One region of the Anaerobacillus sp. MEB173 genome, then DNA from elsewhere that is predicted to be linked to it. Evidence: riboswitches for the same ligand, from Rfam matches in the RefSeq annotation. Region 1 holds a riboswitch; each other region holds the start of a gene.

The links. A riboswitch is a leader RNA that binds a small molecule or an ion and turns the genes downstream of it on or off. The one in region 1 is predicted to bind cyclic di-GMP.
Region 2: it holds a riboswitch for cyclic di-GMP, as region 1 does, so the genes downstream of both, ACJ2A9_RS00320 (WxL domain-containing protein) here and ACJ2A9_RS11640 (ATP-binding protein) in region 1, are expected to answer to the same signal.
Region 3: it holds a riboswitch for cyclic di-GMP, as region 1 does, so the genes downstream of both, ACJ2A9_RS01500 (Flp family type IVb pilin) here and ACJ2A9_RS11640 (ATP-binding protein) in region 1, are expected to answer to the same signal.
Region 4: it holds a riboswitch for cyclic di-GMP, as region 1 does, so the genes downstream of both, ACJ2A9_RS23295 (stalk domain-containing protein) here and ACJ2A9_RS11640 (ATP-binding protein) in region 1, are expected to answer to the same signal.

Annotation. Positions count from the first base shown of each region.
Region 1 is NZ_JBJMAU010000004.1:347,128-351,298, reverse strand. Features, by position in the region: gene ACJ2A9_RS11650 (putative bifunctional diguanylate cyclase/phosphodiesterase) at 1-441, shown strand, start outside; gene ACJ2A9_RS11645 (diguanylate cyclase domain-containing protein) at 447-1,640, shown strand; cyclic di-GMP riboswitch class I at 1,750-1,833, shown strand; gene ACJ2A9_RS11640 (ATP-binding protein) at 1,986-2,936, shown strand; gene ACJ2A9_RS11635 (HAMP domain-containing protein) at 2,994-4,171, shown strand, end outside.
Region 2 is NZ_JBJMAU010000001.1:73,442-77,612, reverse strand. Features, by position in the region: gene ACJ2A9_RS00330 (hypothetical protein) at 1-106, shown strand, start outside; gene ACJ2A9_RS00325 (lysine N(6)-hydroxylase/L-ornithine N(5)-oxygenase family protein) at 477-1,778, opposite strand; cyclic di-GMP riboswitch class I at 2,071-2,156, shown strand; gene ACJ2A9_RS00320 (WxL domain-containing protein) at 2,304-2,885, shown strand; gene ACJ2A9_RS00315 (WxL protein peptidoglycan domain-containing protein) at 2,953-4,017, shown strand.
Region 3 is NZ_JBJMAU010000001.1:301,365-305,535, reverse strand. Features, by position in the region: gene parC (DNA topoisomerase IV subunit A) at 1-1,299, shown strand, start outside; gene ACJ2A9_RS01505 (DUF192 domain-containing protein) at 1,382-1,720, opposite strand; cyclic di-GMP riboswitch class I at 1,974-2,059, shown strand; gene ACJ2A9_RS01500 (Flp family type IVb pilin) at 2,144-2,311, shown strand; cyclic di-GMP riboswitch class I at 2,324-2,408, shown strand; gene ACJ2A9_RS01495 (Flp family type IVb pilin) at 2,502-2,669, shown strand; gene ACJ2A9_RS01490 (A24 family peptidase) at 2,774-3,265, shown strand; gene ACJ2A9_RS01485 (TadE/TadG family type IV pilus assembly protein) at 3,262-3,645, shown strand; gene ACJ2A9_RS01480 (pilus assembly protein TadG-related protein) at 3,645-4,171, shown strand, end outside.
Region 4 is NZ_JBJMAU010000037.1:3,174-7,344, reverse strand. Features, by position in the region: gene ACJ2A9_RS23315 (JAB domain-containing protein) at 1-77, shown strand, start outside; gene ACJ2A9_RS23310 (hypothetical protein) at 64-201, shown strand; gene ACJ2A9_RS23305 (hypothetical protein) at 623-760, shown strand; gene ACJ2A9_RS23300 (carboxypeptidase regulatory-like domain-containing protein) at 906-1,592, shown strand; cyclic di-GMP riboswitch class I at 2,034-2,117, shown strand; gene ACJ2A9_RS23295 (stalk domain-containing protein) at 2,147-3,034, shown strand; gene ACJ2A9_RS23290 (copper amine oxidase N-terminal domain-containing protein) at 3,253-4,171, opposite strand, start outside; gene ACJ2A9_RS23285 (hypothetical protein) at 4,127-4,171, opposite strand, start outside.

The sequences.
Region 1 (4,171 bases):
CCACAGTTTTTAGAGTTAGAAATAACTGAGAGTATGGCTGCAAACATTAATAATACACTTACGACTCTTAATGCGCTAAAGAAGCTAGGTGTAAAAATAAGTATTGACGATTTTGGAACCGGATTTAGTTCGTTTAACTATATTAAGCAATTTCCTTTTGATACATTAAAGATTGATCAATCGTTTATCCACGATCTTATAGAGCATTCTAAAGACGAGACAATTGTGAAAGCGATGATTTCAATGGCGCATAATTTAAATATGAATGTTGTTGCGGAAGGAATTGAAACTAGCGAACAATTACAGTGCTTGCAGAAGATCGATTGTAATGAAGGTCAAGGTTTCTTTTTTAGCAAACCTGTAGCAGCAAGTGAATTTGAAAATAAGATAAGAGAAATCTTGAATGAATCAAAAAAATTGTGGATTAAAGAAAGTTGGTAATTTGTATGGAAAAAAGAGGCAGGTTACTTGCAATTGTAATTACTATAATCGAAATAGCTTATGTACTGTTCACTTATTTTACATTTGGACATGAACAATTGTTAAGTTTGTTTATTATTTTACTTATATTGCCTTTTGTTTGGTTACTTGCCAAAAGATATGATGACCTCTATCAAAGTCATCAACAGGTACTTGGAGAAAAGAAAGAAATTGATGAGCAAATAAGAGTTACAAATCAAAAAAATCGCGATTATGAGCTACTATTTTATTCACTTGAGGGAGCTTTTTATACATTCGATGTCTCTAATAATAAAGTTTTCTTTTCGAAAGGATTAGAACAAATTTATGGCTATCCAGTTGAAACTTTCAAAAGCAATCCAAATCTATGGAGAGAAGTCATTCATCCCGATGATTACGGAAAAATTGAAAAAGATGAACAACAATTGCAGTTAGGACTTTCGACAAGGATAGAATATCGAATTTTTCACCCGAAATTAGGTGAAAAATGGGTGATGAAACTTACTACACCTATTCAAAGTTCTGAGGGGAAAATTGAGAAAATTAGCGGGCAAATGGTTGATATTACAAAGCAAAAACAATTGGAAAATGAGCTGAAGCAAATGGCTTATTATGATGAATTAACTGATTTGCCAAACCGAAAGGCATTAGATCGCCATATTCAAAAGGCATTAGCGAGATCGAAACGTCACAATCATAATTTTACGATTATGTTTATTGATTTAGATGATTTTAAGGTTGTCAATGACACGATGGGACACGATGCTGGGGATTTATTACTTATAGAAGTAGTAAATAGATTGAACGAGAGTCTAAGGGAAGAGGATCTCATTGCTCGAATTGGCGGTGATGAGTTTATCGTTGTGTTAGAAGAAACAAATAAAGTAGAAATTGAAGACATTGCTAAACGGATTATTGAAAAGATCTCTTTACCATATATGCTTAATGAAAAAGAAGCCAATATTTCATTAAGTATTGGGATCAGTATGTACCCTGATGATGGTGAAGATAAGGAGACACTAATAGAGCACGCGGATAAGGCGATGTATTATGCAAAATTTAATGGCAAAAACAATTTTAAAATATATACATCGGATCTTAATGAGATGGAGTTTAATAAAAAAGGGATTTTTGAAAAGTGGATAAATACGATCCAAAAATCAAAACTATTTAACCGATAGTTGGGTAGTATTGATTTTACCATTTTTAATAATGGTTATTATATTGGTATTACTTTCCACTTAATAACATTAAACAGATATTCGATATAAAGAATAACACGTTTTTTTCCTTCGATAACGGCAAACTCAGTGAAAGCTGGGGACGCAAAGCTACGGGCCTAAGGAATTCTTCTATGGTCGCCGGGTTACCGAAAAGGATTGGCATATGACTAAGATAAGGTTTATAGGACCGTATAATCTGTCTACCAATCTTTTGGTAGGCTTTTTTTACCTTTTTTTAGTGTAGACTAGTTGAAAGATTGATTGGGGTTTCCCCCTGGGAATCCTATTAAGGGAGGACATTTGATGAGGCGGCTATTTGATAAAGTATTAAACGTATCTTTAAAAGAAAAGCAAGTTGAGGTTCCGTCTCTCCCTTCTGACTTAGCTTACTCGGATTTAACTTATATGACAAAACGAGGGTTTCTTGCGAAAAAATTAAGTAATTATCTTAGTTTATCTAATGATGAGGGGAATTCCTTATTTTATTTATCGTTATCAGAAGCATCTTTTTTGAATGCTAATCCAAAAATGGATAGAGAACTTCTACTCAATTTAAGTGAACAAATGTTAACCTGGAGTGAAAAAAAACAAGACATACCCGAACAAATTATCCGTTTAGATGTTAGGAATGACATTCAAAATGCCATGCTAAAGGTTTATGAAATACATAAGGATGATGTATTCTCTTCACCAGAGCAATTGGAATTACAGAAGGCAGCTATAGATCAAGAGGATACTACGTGGCAGGTGTACCGTGATGTGATTGCAGCTTCAACTCAAGGGCGCTTCTTATTGATAGCAGAGGAAGAAATAAATAAGTATAGAGAAGGTAATGTGTTATGTCAAGGAAATATAAAGGTTCGTTCAGATATACCTAGATGTCGTGACTTGGTGAAAGAGATCCTTGAACAAAGGTTTAGTCAAACAAAGGTCATGAGTTTACTTTTGGTGTTATCAGAAGCAATTACAAATACAATAAAACACGCTGAGGAGGGAAAAATGACTCTTGTTGAAGATGTAGCTAGCAATGAAATTCGCTTTCTAATTGAAGACAAAGGGCCGGGTTTTGCTCTTAAAGATTTACCTAAAATGACCCTTTTAGCTGGATTTTCAACGAAGAAATCAATGGGTCAAGGCTTTACACTTATGATGAAAATGTCGAAACAAGTTTCTTTGTATACTTCTTTATATGGTTCAACAGTTATATTAACTTTTCAATCTGGTGAGGAGACAAAGAGAACTTCTGTTATTTAATAGTTTAGAAGGTTTGTATTCTAGAATTTATCCCTAACTTTTTTGGAGGAAACATTAATGAAAAAGAATACTATCATGGTTCAATTGTTAGCTAAAATCGGTCTTTCATTAGGGGTAATTGCCATTACTATCCTTTTCTTGGGTTTATATTTTATCAAAGTAAAACTTGATGAATATCAAACTGAACAAATTAATAATGCAACCAGTATTGTTGTTCATGCAATGGAATCAACGCAAAAGTCGGCAGATACAATAGAAAATATGATTGAAAAAAAATTATATACCTCATCGAAAGGAATCATGTCCGACTTACAAGGGAAACAGGTTCAAGACATCAGTATGGAAGAACTGAGTCGATTGGCAGACAAGTGGGATGTGCATGAAATCTCCTTATGGGAAAGAAAAGGGGATGACATTGTTATTACTCAGTCATCAGATGAAACGCAAATGGATATGAGTTCGAAAGAGTGGGGGTATTGGTTTACTGCATTTGATCAGCTCATGTCGGAACAACCAGTAACAGTTGATGAAGGATATGCTTTAGATAATTATTGGGTAGGACCAATATCAAAAGCTGAGCGCTTTGATAATCTTTACTATAAATTTGCCTACTATTATGATGGTACGACCGAATTTATGATCAACCCTTTTATCTTAGACGAGGAAATTTATCATTTAACCTTTCAGGCAGGACCAACCCAAATGATAGAAAGAATTATTGATGAGAGCGTTGAAATCGATGAGATTGCGGTTATTAATGTTCCTGCATGGCTTAATGGAGACGATAATCAGGTCGTTGAACCAGATATCGATTTACCTGTTCTATATGGTAGCCATCAATTAGAAAGAGAAGAAGATTACGATTTTTTAGAGAAGGCTTATGTCGACAAAGAAAGCTACAGTATTACGTTTAAAGAAAATGGTGTGAGTTATAAAAAAATATACAAACCTTTGTCTAATGATCGGGTCATGGCAATTATTCTTAATTTGACTAGGCAAAAACAAATGGAAAGTCAGTTTTTGGTATTGTTTTTAGTCGCCTTTTTGATTTCATCCGTTGTCTTATTTATTCTTATTCGCCTTATAGCAAAACGTCAATTACGCCCCTTACAAGATATTGTTCAACATATTCAAGGAGTCGCTGATGGGGATTTAACTCAAACATTAGTCATGAATGAAAAAAATGAATTAGATAGGTTGGCGAAACAAATTAACGGGATGACTAAACGTTTTGA
Region 2 (4,171 bases), on a different contig from region 1:
TGATAAGTATTTTAATTTAGATACTCTTTTGACCATCAATAGAAACGAAAAAGAAAAAATTATCTCCATGACTTCAAATAAAGAAAAAATTTTTAGTAATTCTTAAGTAGTGAATAGTACTTTAAATTAAAAAGGTCTTATAACATAGTAATAATCCAATAGATTAAACCAACAATATTAACCAATACAAAAACGTATAACAAAATTCTAGTAACCTTCAATTTACATTCCCCTTTACTATTAATTTAAGGTAACAGTAACTATTGACAATTATATTCTAAAGTAACTTTAAATTTTAATCCTTATTTAAAAATTAAATTAAACAGGCTGCCGAGACATTCTCGGCAGCCTGACTATTATTAATAATAAAGATGGTTTTTATATTGCTCTTAAGAATATTAGTTCATGTTTAGCTGAAGTAAACCTTTTCACAAAATCACCTAGAATTGGAGAATTTTACTGTGCAGTAAATAGTTCTAAAATTTATCCGCATCAAAATTTTGAAATACATATTTATCATAGATCGGAAAAATCTCTTTTCCTAATAAATCATTAATGATAATCTTATTTCGATGTACAGCAAGTCCTAAATTTGTTGATCCAACCCCATGAGAATGTGAAATTCCGCTGTGAACATAAATCTGATTTGGGATTTTTAAACGTAAACGATAATCCTTTTCTACTTCATATCTACCTTGTTCATCCCAAAACATGTATTCCCCTAAGTTCTTTTTTATAAATTCCGGAACAATCGGACGGTAGCCTGTACCCACAATGACAACTTCACTTTCGTGGGTAAAATCTTTATTTTGCTGCCACTGTGTGCAGAAAACTTCACATTTTCCATTCTTTTCTTTTATTCCATTAACTTCCGTTAAAACCTGAAGTTTTACATTCATGTCCTCCCCTGAAACGGAATGTTCATATAGTAAATTATAAATATCGGTAATCGTATGTGAACTAATTCCTTTGTATAATAAATCTTGTGATGCAAAAATTTTATCTTTTTGTTCCTGAGGAAACTTATAGAAATAATTCACATAGTCAGGAGAAAATTGCTCAACACTCAGCTTTGACTCTTCCATTGACAAAAAGCTTCTTGACCGAGTAATCCACGTTAATTGGTATTGGTGCTCCATTCTTTCCTTTAATAATTCACGGAATACCTCTGCAGCACTTTGACCGGACCCAATAATTGTGATGGATTTCGCATTTCGACAACTTTCTTTATACTGTAAAAATTTAGAGGTATGAAAAACATTCTTTTCAGAATCAACTTGAAATGATTTTGGTATAACCGGTGTGCTTCCTGTACCCAACACGAGGCTCTTGCATCTATATTCTTTTTCCTCAGATTTTTCAATATCTTCGACTATTACGCTAAAAACTTCTTTATCTTCTATGTACTCAAGTTCAGTTACTCTTTTACCAAAACAACAATTATACAACTTGGCGGCAGCCCATTGGCAATAATCGTTATATTCTCTTCTCGGGATATCTAAACGCTGTAAAAAGTAAAACGGATACATTCGATTTTTTTCGGATAAATAATTTAAAAAGCTATACTGATTCGTTGGATCAGCTAATGTTACTAAATCAGCCATAAATGGAACTTGAAGTCTTGTCCCGACAATTAACATCCCTGGATGCCAATTAAATTGAGGTTTTTGATCAAAGAAGAGTGATTGAACCTCTGAATGATCATCAAGCAATGCTGCAAGACTTAAATTAAAAGGTCCAATTCCAATTCCGATTAAATCATACACTTTTGAATCCATCATACTTTCCTCCCTCAATCATCTTATCTTTTTATTATGATAAGAATAGAGAAAAAGATTCAAAAAAGTGCCTGTTACTTGTTGAATTATCTTTACTAATCATCAACGAGTATAACCTTTAAAGTAGCTTCATCAAATAAAGAGTCCATTTCTTAACTCTATTTTTCTGAATGTTACACTGGAATAATTTGATGTATATCCTTTTTTTGATTTACAGAGTAATATTAGTTTCAGAGAGTGACGGACGACAAAATTCGACATAGATACAGAGAGTCAAAAATCGTTCTCATTTCTTTATTAAAGGCAAACCAGTTTAAAGATTGGGGCGCAAAGTTACAGACCTAAGGTGAATTTCACTATGGTGGCTGGGCCGCTGAAGAATGGAGAATGATACTCACAATACGAGTTGAAATTCAATATTCTTCCGATTCAAATCAAAATTTGTTTTGGAGGGATTTTTTAATGGAGAAAAACAAGTTCTTTTCTATAAATCAATCAAACAATCAATCTGTGGGAGGAAACAAAATGAAAAAAACTTTATTCAAAAAAGTAATTGCTACTACTATGGCGTTCGGTATTGCAGCAACTGCATTCAGCACACAATCATTCGCTTCTACTACATCTACTGTAACAGGTGGAGATTTAACTGGTGGAGGCGTTACATTTGCACCACTTTCTGCAACACTTAACGGTACTCAAATTACAACATCTGCAGACTGGACAATTGCTGACATTACGGATGCTCGTGGAACTGGATCAGGATGGAACGTATCAATGACTTTAGCACAATTCAAAGAATTTGACACTGTAGATAATGTTTATGTAACAAATGGTAAGGCACTTGCTACAAACACTCTAAAAGTAAAAACAGTACCAACTATCGCTCAAAAGGATACAACGTCATCAGAAACTTCAACAATTACGCCTGTTTCTCTAGATACAGCTTTAGATACAGGAAGTACAGTTAAACTTTTATCTGCTCAAATTGATGGTGGTATGGGATCATTTTCGTTCGGTAACTTAGGTGTAGAACTAACAATTCCAGCCAATGCATATGCAAAAACTTACAAAACGGAAGCAACCGTTTCTCTAAACACTGCTCCTTAATAAATGGTTAATTTTTTGAAAGTCCTCCAATACTAAGGAGGACTTTTTTATTTTAGGAGTGGTACGATTGAAAATCCGAGAAATCCATTGGATACTATTATCCATTATGTTTTTATCATTCCCTTCTTTCTTGGTTTATGCAGAAGGAAATGATTTTGAATTTCGGGTAGAGCCGATTTTTCCTGAATCTCAAATTGGGAATCAAGGTTATTACCACTTAAAAGGTAATCCGAATGAGACTGTCACGTTACAAGCAAGAGTGATCAACGACAGTGATAAAGAATTGAACGTAACGATTCGCAGTTTAAATGCTTATAGTGGAAATCAAGGTATTCTATATCAAACAGAACCTATTTTAGAAGGAACAGCAATCACCAATGATGAGTTTCAGTTTACTAAATTTGTGAAAAACCCTAAGGAATTAACACTCAGTCCTTTGGGTTCAGAGGTTGTTGAGTTTTCTGTCAATGTTCCAGACATAAATGGTACGTTACTTGGGAGTATAGAATTCCGAGTTTTTCAGGGCACAGAAGAATTGACTAAGAAGGAAGAAGATTCCCAACTACTAATCGACCAATATAGAGCCGTAAACCTTGGAGTACAAGTGGATATAACAGATTATAAAGAAACACCTTCATTAACCTTTGAAAGTCCACATTACTCTCCTGAACAAATGGCAATTATGGTCCCTATGGGTAACTCACATCCCGTTATCGTGTCAAATATCTCAGGAACATATAAAGTTACAAAAAGTAAAGATGAACCATTTTCCCTTACAGGAGACATGCCATCATTTAAAATGGCTCCCATGACAGCCTTTCATTACCCGATAAGATGGTCAGAAGGAACGTTAGAACCTGATGATTACAACGTAACATTTACTCTTAATGTAAATGGACAAACTCAAACCTATGAGCAGACTGTTTCGATTAGAAATGAGCAAGTCAAAGAGACACAGGAAAAGATGGAAGAACGTGGAGAAGTTGAAATTGCTCCTAAGACATTCCCATGGACAACTGTAATTATTGCTCTACTCCTTGTTATCGTTGTGATCTTACTTTGGATGATGAAGCGATCTAAACCACAAAGAAAAGACCGTAAGTATCCCATTCAAGATCCAAATGATACGTAAGAAAGCCTATCATGATGAGGTTTCTTATTAGACTATTTAATGTTCTGCTACTCGTCTTCTTCCATTTTTTATCAGAAGTTGTTCATATTTTTATTCAACAATAATCAAAGCCGGTGAAATTTTTACTCGTTGTAAAATTTCACCGGCTAATACT
Region 3 (4,171 bases), on a different contig from region 1:
CTCATCAAAGCGATTTCAATTCTTGATGAAGTGATCGAAACGATTCGCGCCTCCAAGGATAAGCGTGATGCAAAGGATAACTTAATCGCCCGTTTTGGCTTTACTGAGGCTCAATCAGAAGCGATTGTGACATTACAGCTATATCGCCTTACGAATACCGATGTGACTACACTTGAAAAAGAGGCTGATGAACTCGATAAGAAGATCAAGCAACTTCAAGAAATTTTAGGCAGTGAAAAGAAATTAATTTCTGTTATTAAGAAAGAGCTGCTTAAAAATAAAAAGCAGTTTGTTGATGAGCGTAGAACTGTGATCGAGGATGAGATTGAGGAAATTAAGATCAACTTGGAAGTAATGGTTCCTCAAGAAGACACGGTGGTAACAGTCACGAAGGACGGCTATGTAAAACGGACGAGCCCGCGCTCATATGCCGCCTCAAACGGGGAAAGTCCCGGAATGAAAGAGACGGACAGGCTGCTTGCTCACTTTGACATGAGTACAACCGATACGCTGTTACTGTTTACGAAAAAGGGAAATTACTTGTATATTCCAGTCCATCAGCTTCCGGATATACGCTGGAAGGATAGCGGTCAGCATGTCGCAAATATTGTCACGATGGAACGTGATGATCAAATTATTCAAGCCATTCCAATTCAAGAATTTAATGGCGGTTATTTCCTTCTGTTCATAACGAAAAAAGGAATGATTAAAAAGTCAGAGCTGACGTTATATAAAGCACAACGAACTTCAAGGGCACTAATGGCATTAAAATTAAAAGAAGAGGATGATGAAGTCGTTGATGTCTTTTTAACCGATGGAACAAATGATGTTTTCCTTGTTACTCATTTTGGCTACGGACTCTGGTACAGTGAAGAGGAAGTCAGCATTGTCGGTCAACGTGCTTCAGGTGTAAAAGGGATTAATTTAAAAGAAGATGATTTAGTTGTGAACGGCAAAGTGATTGCGACTGATCAGTATGCTGAATTATTCGTTGTCACACAACGGGGTGCGATGAAGAAGATGAAATTAAGTGAGTTTGAGAAGACGTCACGTGCAAAGCGCGGTCTAATCATGCTCCGGGAATTAAAGCGAAATCCACATCGTATTGTTGCTTTTGAAGTAATAACTGAAGGGGACGAACAAATGTTCATACAAGCTGAAAAAGGTCATATTGAAGTCATAGATTCACAGCAATTAAACCCAACCGACCGATACAGTAATGGTTCATTTGTTCTTGATGAAAATCAAGTCGGACTGGTTGTTGATGTATGGAAAGAAATTGTACCGGAAAAAGAATAGTAAGGTGAAAATAACTATCAAACGGAGCTACCTCTGTTTGATAGTTATTTTTTGTTCGGGGTAATGTTCTGGTGCTTTTCTGCTAAAGCTCAATTCTGTCTCCTTTTTGAATGGAATATTTTGAAATGGTACCAGCCGGTAACTCGATTGCTGCTTTTGCATTTTTTACCGGAAAAATTGCTGTCCATGGTTTTACATGTTCCTTAACAAAAACAATTTCATTATTGGCATTTATAAATACAACATCGATCGAGAAAAACATAAAAAACATATGAATCGAATTACATGGGGAAAGTATTATTCCTTCATTAACAATCGGCTTAAAACGAAACATTAACCCTTTTGTTCTTTGAAAAAATGTATCATAATTTGAAATTGTTATTGGAATATTATGTATTTGATTCCCTGAAATTAATTTCATTTCCTCACGACCTTTTACTCTATCTCATAATTAATAGTAACAAACATTAAAAAAACGTAGATATAACGGACTTATTTTATTAAGATTGAGCGTATTATATGTAAAATAAACGATTTAATATAGGTGTATTTTTTGGTAATAGAGGAATAATGTTGCTATTGTACAATATTAATTCGGGTGATAATATTAGTTCATAAGCAATGACACACTTCGACAACAACAAACAGGAAGCTTGTTGTTGCTTTTTATAAAATTATGATAAGGGCAAACCAAGGGAAATCTTGGGACGCAAAACTAGAGGGGCTTCATCGAAAAGCGATATGCCAGCCAGTTGCCGAAAATAGTGATCACCAGATACTATTCTTCGGGGAGTAGTATTTTTTTATGACAAAAACCAAACATTTTGAAAGGTGGTCACACGCAATGATGAACGCAGTAAAACGATTTGTAAAAGAAGAAGAAGGACAAGGAATGACAGAGTACGGCTTAATTTTAGGAGTAATTGCAGTTGGAGCAATTGCAGCATTCGTTGCCTTTGGAGATGCATTAAAAACTAAGGTTGAAGCGTTAAAAGACTCTATCTTAAATTAATAGATAAATAAAAAATGATAAAGGCAAACCAAGGGAAACCTTGAGACGCAAAACTAGAGGGGCTTCATCAAAAACGATATGCCAGCCAGTTGCCGGAAATAGTGATCACATTGATACTATCTTCGGGGGTAGTATTTTTTTATGACATTATATTAAAATAATTTTATATTCTGAAGGGTGGTCACACGCAATGATGAACGCAGTAAAACGATTTGTAAAAGAAGAAGAAGGACAAGGAATGACAGAGTACGGCTTAATTTTAGGAGTAATTGCAGTTGGAGCAATTGCAGCATTTGTTGCCTTTGGTGATACTTTAAAAACAAAGGTTGAGGCACTTAAAGAGTCTGTTCTGAAATAAGGGTCATTACTTATTACTAAATTCCTAACAACTATTATATGTTAATTCTAAAAATCCTACTTTATCTACAGCAGAAAGTAGGATTTTTTTCGAGGTGATCTTTCATGACAATTGCAATCCTCTTTATCATTTTAGCTATTTCATTCTTTACTGACTTGAAAAACAGAAAAATTTTCAATGTTGTTACATTTCCTGCTATCTTGTTAGGTTTTATTATTAACACTGCAACACTCGGCTGGGAAGGGTTTTTATTTAGTTTATTTGGCTTCTTAATGGGATTTGGGTTATTAGTGATCCCTTATGTGTTAGGAGGAATGGCCGCAGGTGATGTCAAGCTACTTATGGCAATTGGTGCATTACAAGGAACAGGTTTTGTTTTCGGTTCCTTTATCTATATTACAATCATTGGCGGAATGATTGCCTTCGTCATTTTACTTAAGCAAAAAGAGCTAATAAATACGTTAAAGCGAATTTTCTTTTCAGCTCAACTTAGATCACTGGACAGTTTGAATAAAAATGAATACCATCATGCTTTTCCCTACGGCGTGGCGATCGTTTTAGGTACAGTTTGCTACACGGGAGTGAATGTATTTTGATTAGATCACAAAAAGGTCAAGCAACTGTTGAATTAGCTTTATCATTAACGATACTCTTATTTTTATTGTTTGGAATTATTGACTTCGGTCGTATATTCCATTCTTATCTTACTCTTGAGCATGCAGGACGGGAAGCTGCCAGAGTAGCGAGTGTTGGTGGAACGGATGCACAAATTCATGAAAGGATAAGTGCAGCTGCTCCAACCTTAACATCAAGTGCAATGAACGTTTCAATCTCACCTTCAAAGGGAAGTCGATCGCGTGGCACATATGTCACCGTTCATTTGTCTTATCCAGTAACATTCTCCATTCCATTGTTTAAAGAAATATTACCTGAAACCGTAGTGCTGCAATCGAAAACGGTAATGAGGATTGAATGATGCTGAATAACTTTCTAAAAAAAGAAGATGGTGCTGTTATTGTTTTAGTGGCATTTAGTATGTCAATTTTTATCGGGTTTATGGCTTTAGTCCTTGATGCGGGTTCCCTTTACCTTGAAAAAAACAGACTCCAAAAAATCGTTGATGCGGCGGCATTAGCGGGTGCGCAGGAGCTTCCGAGTTTTCATGCCAAAGCACAAGGAGAAGTCAATAAAACGATACAATTTAATCAAGGTGATTTGAGTCATTTTTCAACAAGGATTCAAAATACATCCATTGAGGTCACCGCAAATAAACAAGCAACAATGCACTTTGCGACTGTACTCGGAATTAGTGAACCAACCATCCAAGCAAGGGCGAGAGTTGACTTACTCCCAATCCAATCTGGAATAGGAGCGATTCCTTTAGGCGTTCAACCAACTCATAATTTAGCTTTTGGTGTTAGTCAAACGTTAAAGGTCAGTGATTCGGCTAGTGGGAACTTTGGGGCAATCGCCTTAACAGGTCCCGGTGCCAAAAACTACAC
Region 4 (4,171 bases), on a different contig from region 1:
TCTGCGATAATAGTTTTGTTTCCACTAAAAGAAAAAGGACAAATGTAAGGGGAGTGATAGGACATGGAGTCAGCTAGACTATTATTTGTAAATCATATGATGAAGGAACATGACATTGAAGTTAATAGAGCAGACATCGTTTCTGAAGCTGTAACGATGTTCCATGATGAGCTAGACCCTAATGTATTTCCAACTATATGATTAGGTTTTTCCATCAGTTATAATTGTATATAGATTAATTAATAAATAAGAAGGGCTAGAGAAAAAATGTTTAAACTAATTTGCGATGCGAATTTATAAAAGGAATAACAATAAATTTAGCGACGGATGAGATAAAAAAACTAAATAAAATGGAAAAGACCAGGTTTTATACGCAAAAAATATGGCTTCTTTCAAGAAACTATCAGACTACGTATAAAAAGACATTATTCTTGGTTTACATTGGGAATGGAAATGGCTAAATGGAGAGATAGATTCATTGATTGCATATTGTCCAAGTTGCACACATAAAATTAAGTTCAACATTGAAACTGTAGGCCTGTTTAGTGGGGTTAAAGGATATAGATTTGCTAGTTGTACGAATAAAACAAATACTTGTCTTTTAGGAAAAAAGGGGAAGTCAATGATTGAAAATAAAGACTATACGTTTTCGCTGGATGAAGTAAAAAAGTATATTACGGCAAATACTGTAGATCAAAAATGGAAGGACAGAGTGTTACTTTTTGAGTTTAATAAAAAACAAGAAATATGTAACCGTTAAAAAATTTTAGCATCTAGATCATTTGGCAAAGCATTTTTTAGTGTTGTTAGTAACCGCATGGAAGTGCGCAATATGGACTAAAGTGATAAATAGTAACAATTAGTAATAACGATAAATATTAATATAGCTTAAGGAGGGAAAAACTATGGAAATGAGAAAACTGATTTTTGGTATTAGTATATTGGTAATGGTAATAGCTATCTTGTTACCTCTACAACCCGGTGGTGAAAAAGTTTTTGCAGAAGGTGATGCAATCGTAAAGGGGAAAATAACCAATGACTTAGGTGAGCCTATTGAGAATGCACACTTTTCCCCTTCAGTATCTGGCGAAGTACTTGTAACATATACTGATCAGAATGGTTTTTATGAGATTGAATTACCAGAGGGAACTTATTGGTTTAAAGTATATGCTGAGGGTTACGAAGTACAATATATAAAAGATTATCCTGTTTTATCAGGAGATGTAATTGAAATGGACTTTACAGTGATTCCTATAGAGGATTCGATAAAGAAAGAAGAATTGTTAATTTTGAATTGTAAGAGTATAGACAGAAATAAATTATTAAAAGATGTGATTAAGGTACAAGTCAATAAGGGCGTGGTTAAGCTATCTACAAAACCATACTCAGGCTTTTCTAACTCACTGTTACAAATTTATTTCTATGAAGTTGAAGATGATGCTACTATTAGAGCAGTAGAAAAGTTATTTCTAACAGCTGATAAGAACGGAAAAATTAAGCTGAAACAGGAGCTTCCACCTGGGAATTATGAAGTGTGGGTATGGTTTGATTGGTCTGATGGTATTTTTAAAGAGAAGATTAAAGTTGACTAGACATAAATTTAATGATTTTTTCTAGTGACAGCAACGGATTTTACTGATATACAGTTTGATAGAATGGAGTTTAATGAGATATTTTGTGTCACAGTTTTTTTCTTAATTTTGGTTTCCAATCAATGGTTCTTCAAAATACACTGATAGGATGTCAGCTGTTAAAGGTGGAGAAAATAAAGCAAATAATGTATTAGAGGAATACATTGCTAATATACTTATCTTGTTAAAAGATCAAATTGTTAAGTGAAAAAACGCGGAGAGTAGTCGAAATAAACTATTCTCCTTTTTTCATGGATTAAATAGGGGACATAGGAGCATGGATCGACTTTTTCTTTTGCTTTATAAGGTTGGTAATCGGTAAGGATCATTATCAACTAGCTGCGCACATATACAAATTTATTAGAATATCTACATATTTTTAATAATCTAGTATGTTATAATTTTCCTAAAAGGTATAACTAGAGAAATCTAGTGGCACAAAGCTATAGGGACTAAGGGCTTAGCCTATGTCAGCCAGCTGCCGTTACCATTGTAAATTAAGGAGGAGTTAGGTAATGAAAAAGGCAATTGTTTTAAGATCACTAGGAATTGGGTTACTAGGATTTTCGCTAGTATTTGCTCAACCGTTGGCTGCGGATGCAAACCGCGGCGGAGGAGATAACCCTGGACAAGAAAAGAAAAACACGAGCACAGAACAAAGGGTCAATGAGCAATCAGAACGTTCAGTAAAGAATGAACAGCAAAAAGAAGATAAAGAAATAGCGAAAGAGGAACAACGAGAAATACGTGATACATATCGACAAGAGAAAGAACAACTTAATGAATTAAAAAGAGAATCGAAAGAAGCCTATCAAGCAGCTAAACAGCAGCTTAAAGCGGAAATACAGCAGCATGCATCTACACTAGAACTAGAAGGCGACCTTGAAGGGGCCTTTGAATTAGAGTCTGAAGCTGTGAAGATTGATTTAAAAGATCGAGCATCTTACAAACGGCTTGGAGAACTATATGACAAAAAGAACGGCAATAAAGGAATGAAAGTTTTTGTAAATGGTACTCATCCTGTCTTTGATGTACCGCCGGTTATCAAATCGGGACGAACATTAATTCCAATTCGTGCCGTGTCAGAAGCATTAAATGCTGAGGTTGATTGGAATGCAGAAGAACAAAAAGTTACGATTAAACGTGATGGTGTTACGATCGAGCTATTCCTCGGTGAGAATATCGCTTATATTGATGGTAAAGAAATGATATTAGATGTACCAGCAGGCCTTCATAATTCCAGAACTGTTGTACCTCTACGTTTTATAAGTGAAGCATTAAACTCATTTGTTGATTGGGAACCGGAATCGGGTAGTGTCATTATTGTAGATGAGGTAGAAATAGATGAAGAGGATACGACAGAAGATTCTAACAATGATGGAGAAAATGGAGACGAAGTTTAAAGTCCCTTTTCCGTTATAGAGAGTTATCGCTAGTTGCGATAGCTCTTTTTTCTTTAGATTGGAATGAATATTGGTACCAGATACCTCACGCGTAATATTTTGTTCCTAGAAAGCACACTTAACCGAAAGCAATTTGGTTTCGGTACCGGGTGCGGCACTTATGGGTTCAAGTAAAAAAAAGAATGACATAGCGAATGTCATTCCTTTTTCGACCAACCTTATTTAATCGCTATACTTTTGTTTGAAGAATTCCATTTGACGTCTTTTCCTAATTGTTCACTTACAAATCGAAGTGGAACGAAAGTCGTGCCGCGAATAATTTCAGGTGCAACGTCGATCCAGCGAGAAGAACCATTGACTTTTACGTTTCGATTGTTTTCTCTCAGGACAATTGTTGTTCCATCTAATTTAACGGTTATAGAACGATTCGTACCGTTCCATGTGACATCTGCACCGAGCTGTTCACTGACAAAACGTAATGGTATTAGAGTTGTTCCGCTCTTAATATAAGGTGCTTCAGTTAAGGTAATTCGATTACCGTTAACTGTACCGATTTTATTATTTAAGTAGATAACGATTGTATTATTTGGAGAGTCATCACTCGGGTATCGTGCGATGAGTTCATATTTTCCGCTTAAATGCTGATTTCCCCAGCTGCTAGGATAAACTTCGATATAGTATGTGCCCTTTGATAGTGATCTAGAATAAGAGGAGTTGCCCCAAACAATTTGTTTTTTGCTGCTGTCATACACATTAAATCTGGCTGGTGCTGATGTATTGCTTAAACTTAGGTCAATATAACCGTCTTTATTTAATGTGATGGAATAAAAATCTCGATCAAAGCTAGAGGATAATTCTGATTTTACAGTTTGGCCAGATTTTAAACCATATGCATTTTCACGAGTATCATTTGGTTCGAATGTTTTAGTATCTTGGTTCACAGAACCTGTTGAAAAAGTTGCTAAAAGGTCATATGATCCGTTTGAATAATTATTTCCCCAGCTGCTAGGATAAACTTCGATATAGTAAGTACCCTTTGCTAGAGATTTAAAGTAAGAAGAGTTGCCCCAGACAATTTGTTTTTTGTTACTGTCATACATTGAATCTAACAGGGGCCGTTGTATTAGATAAATAGAT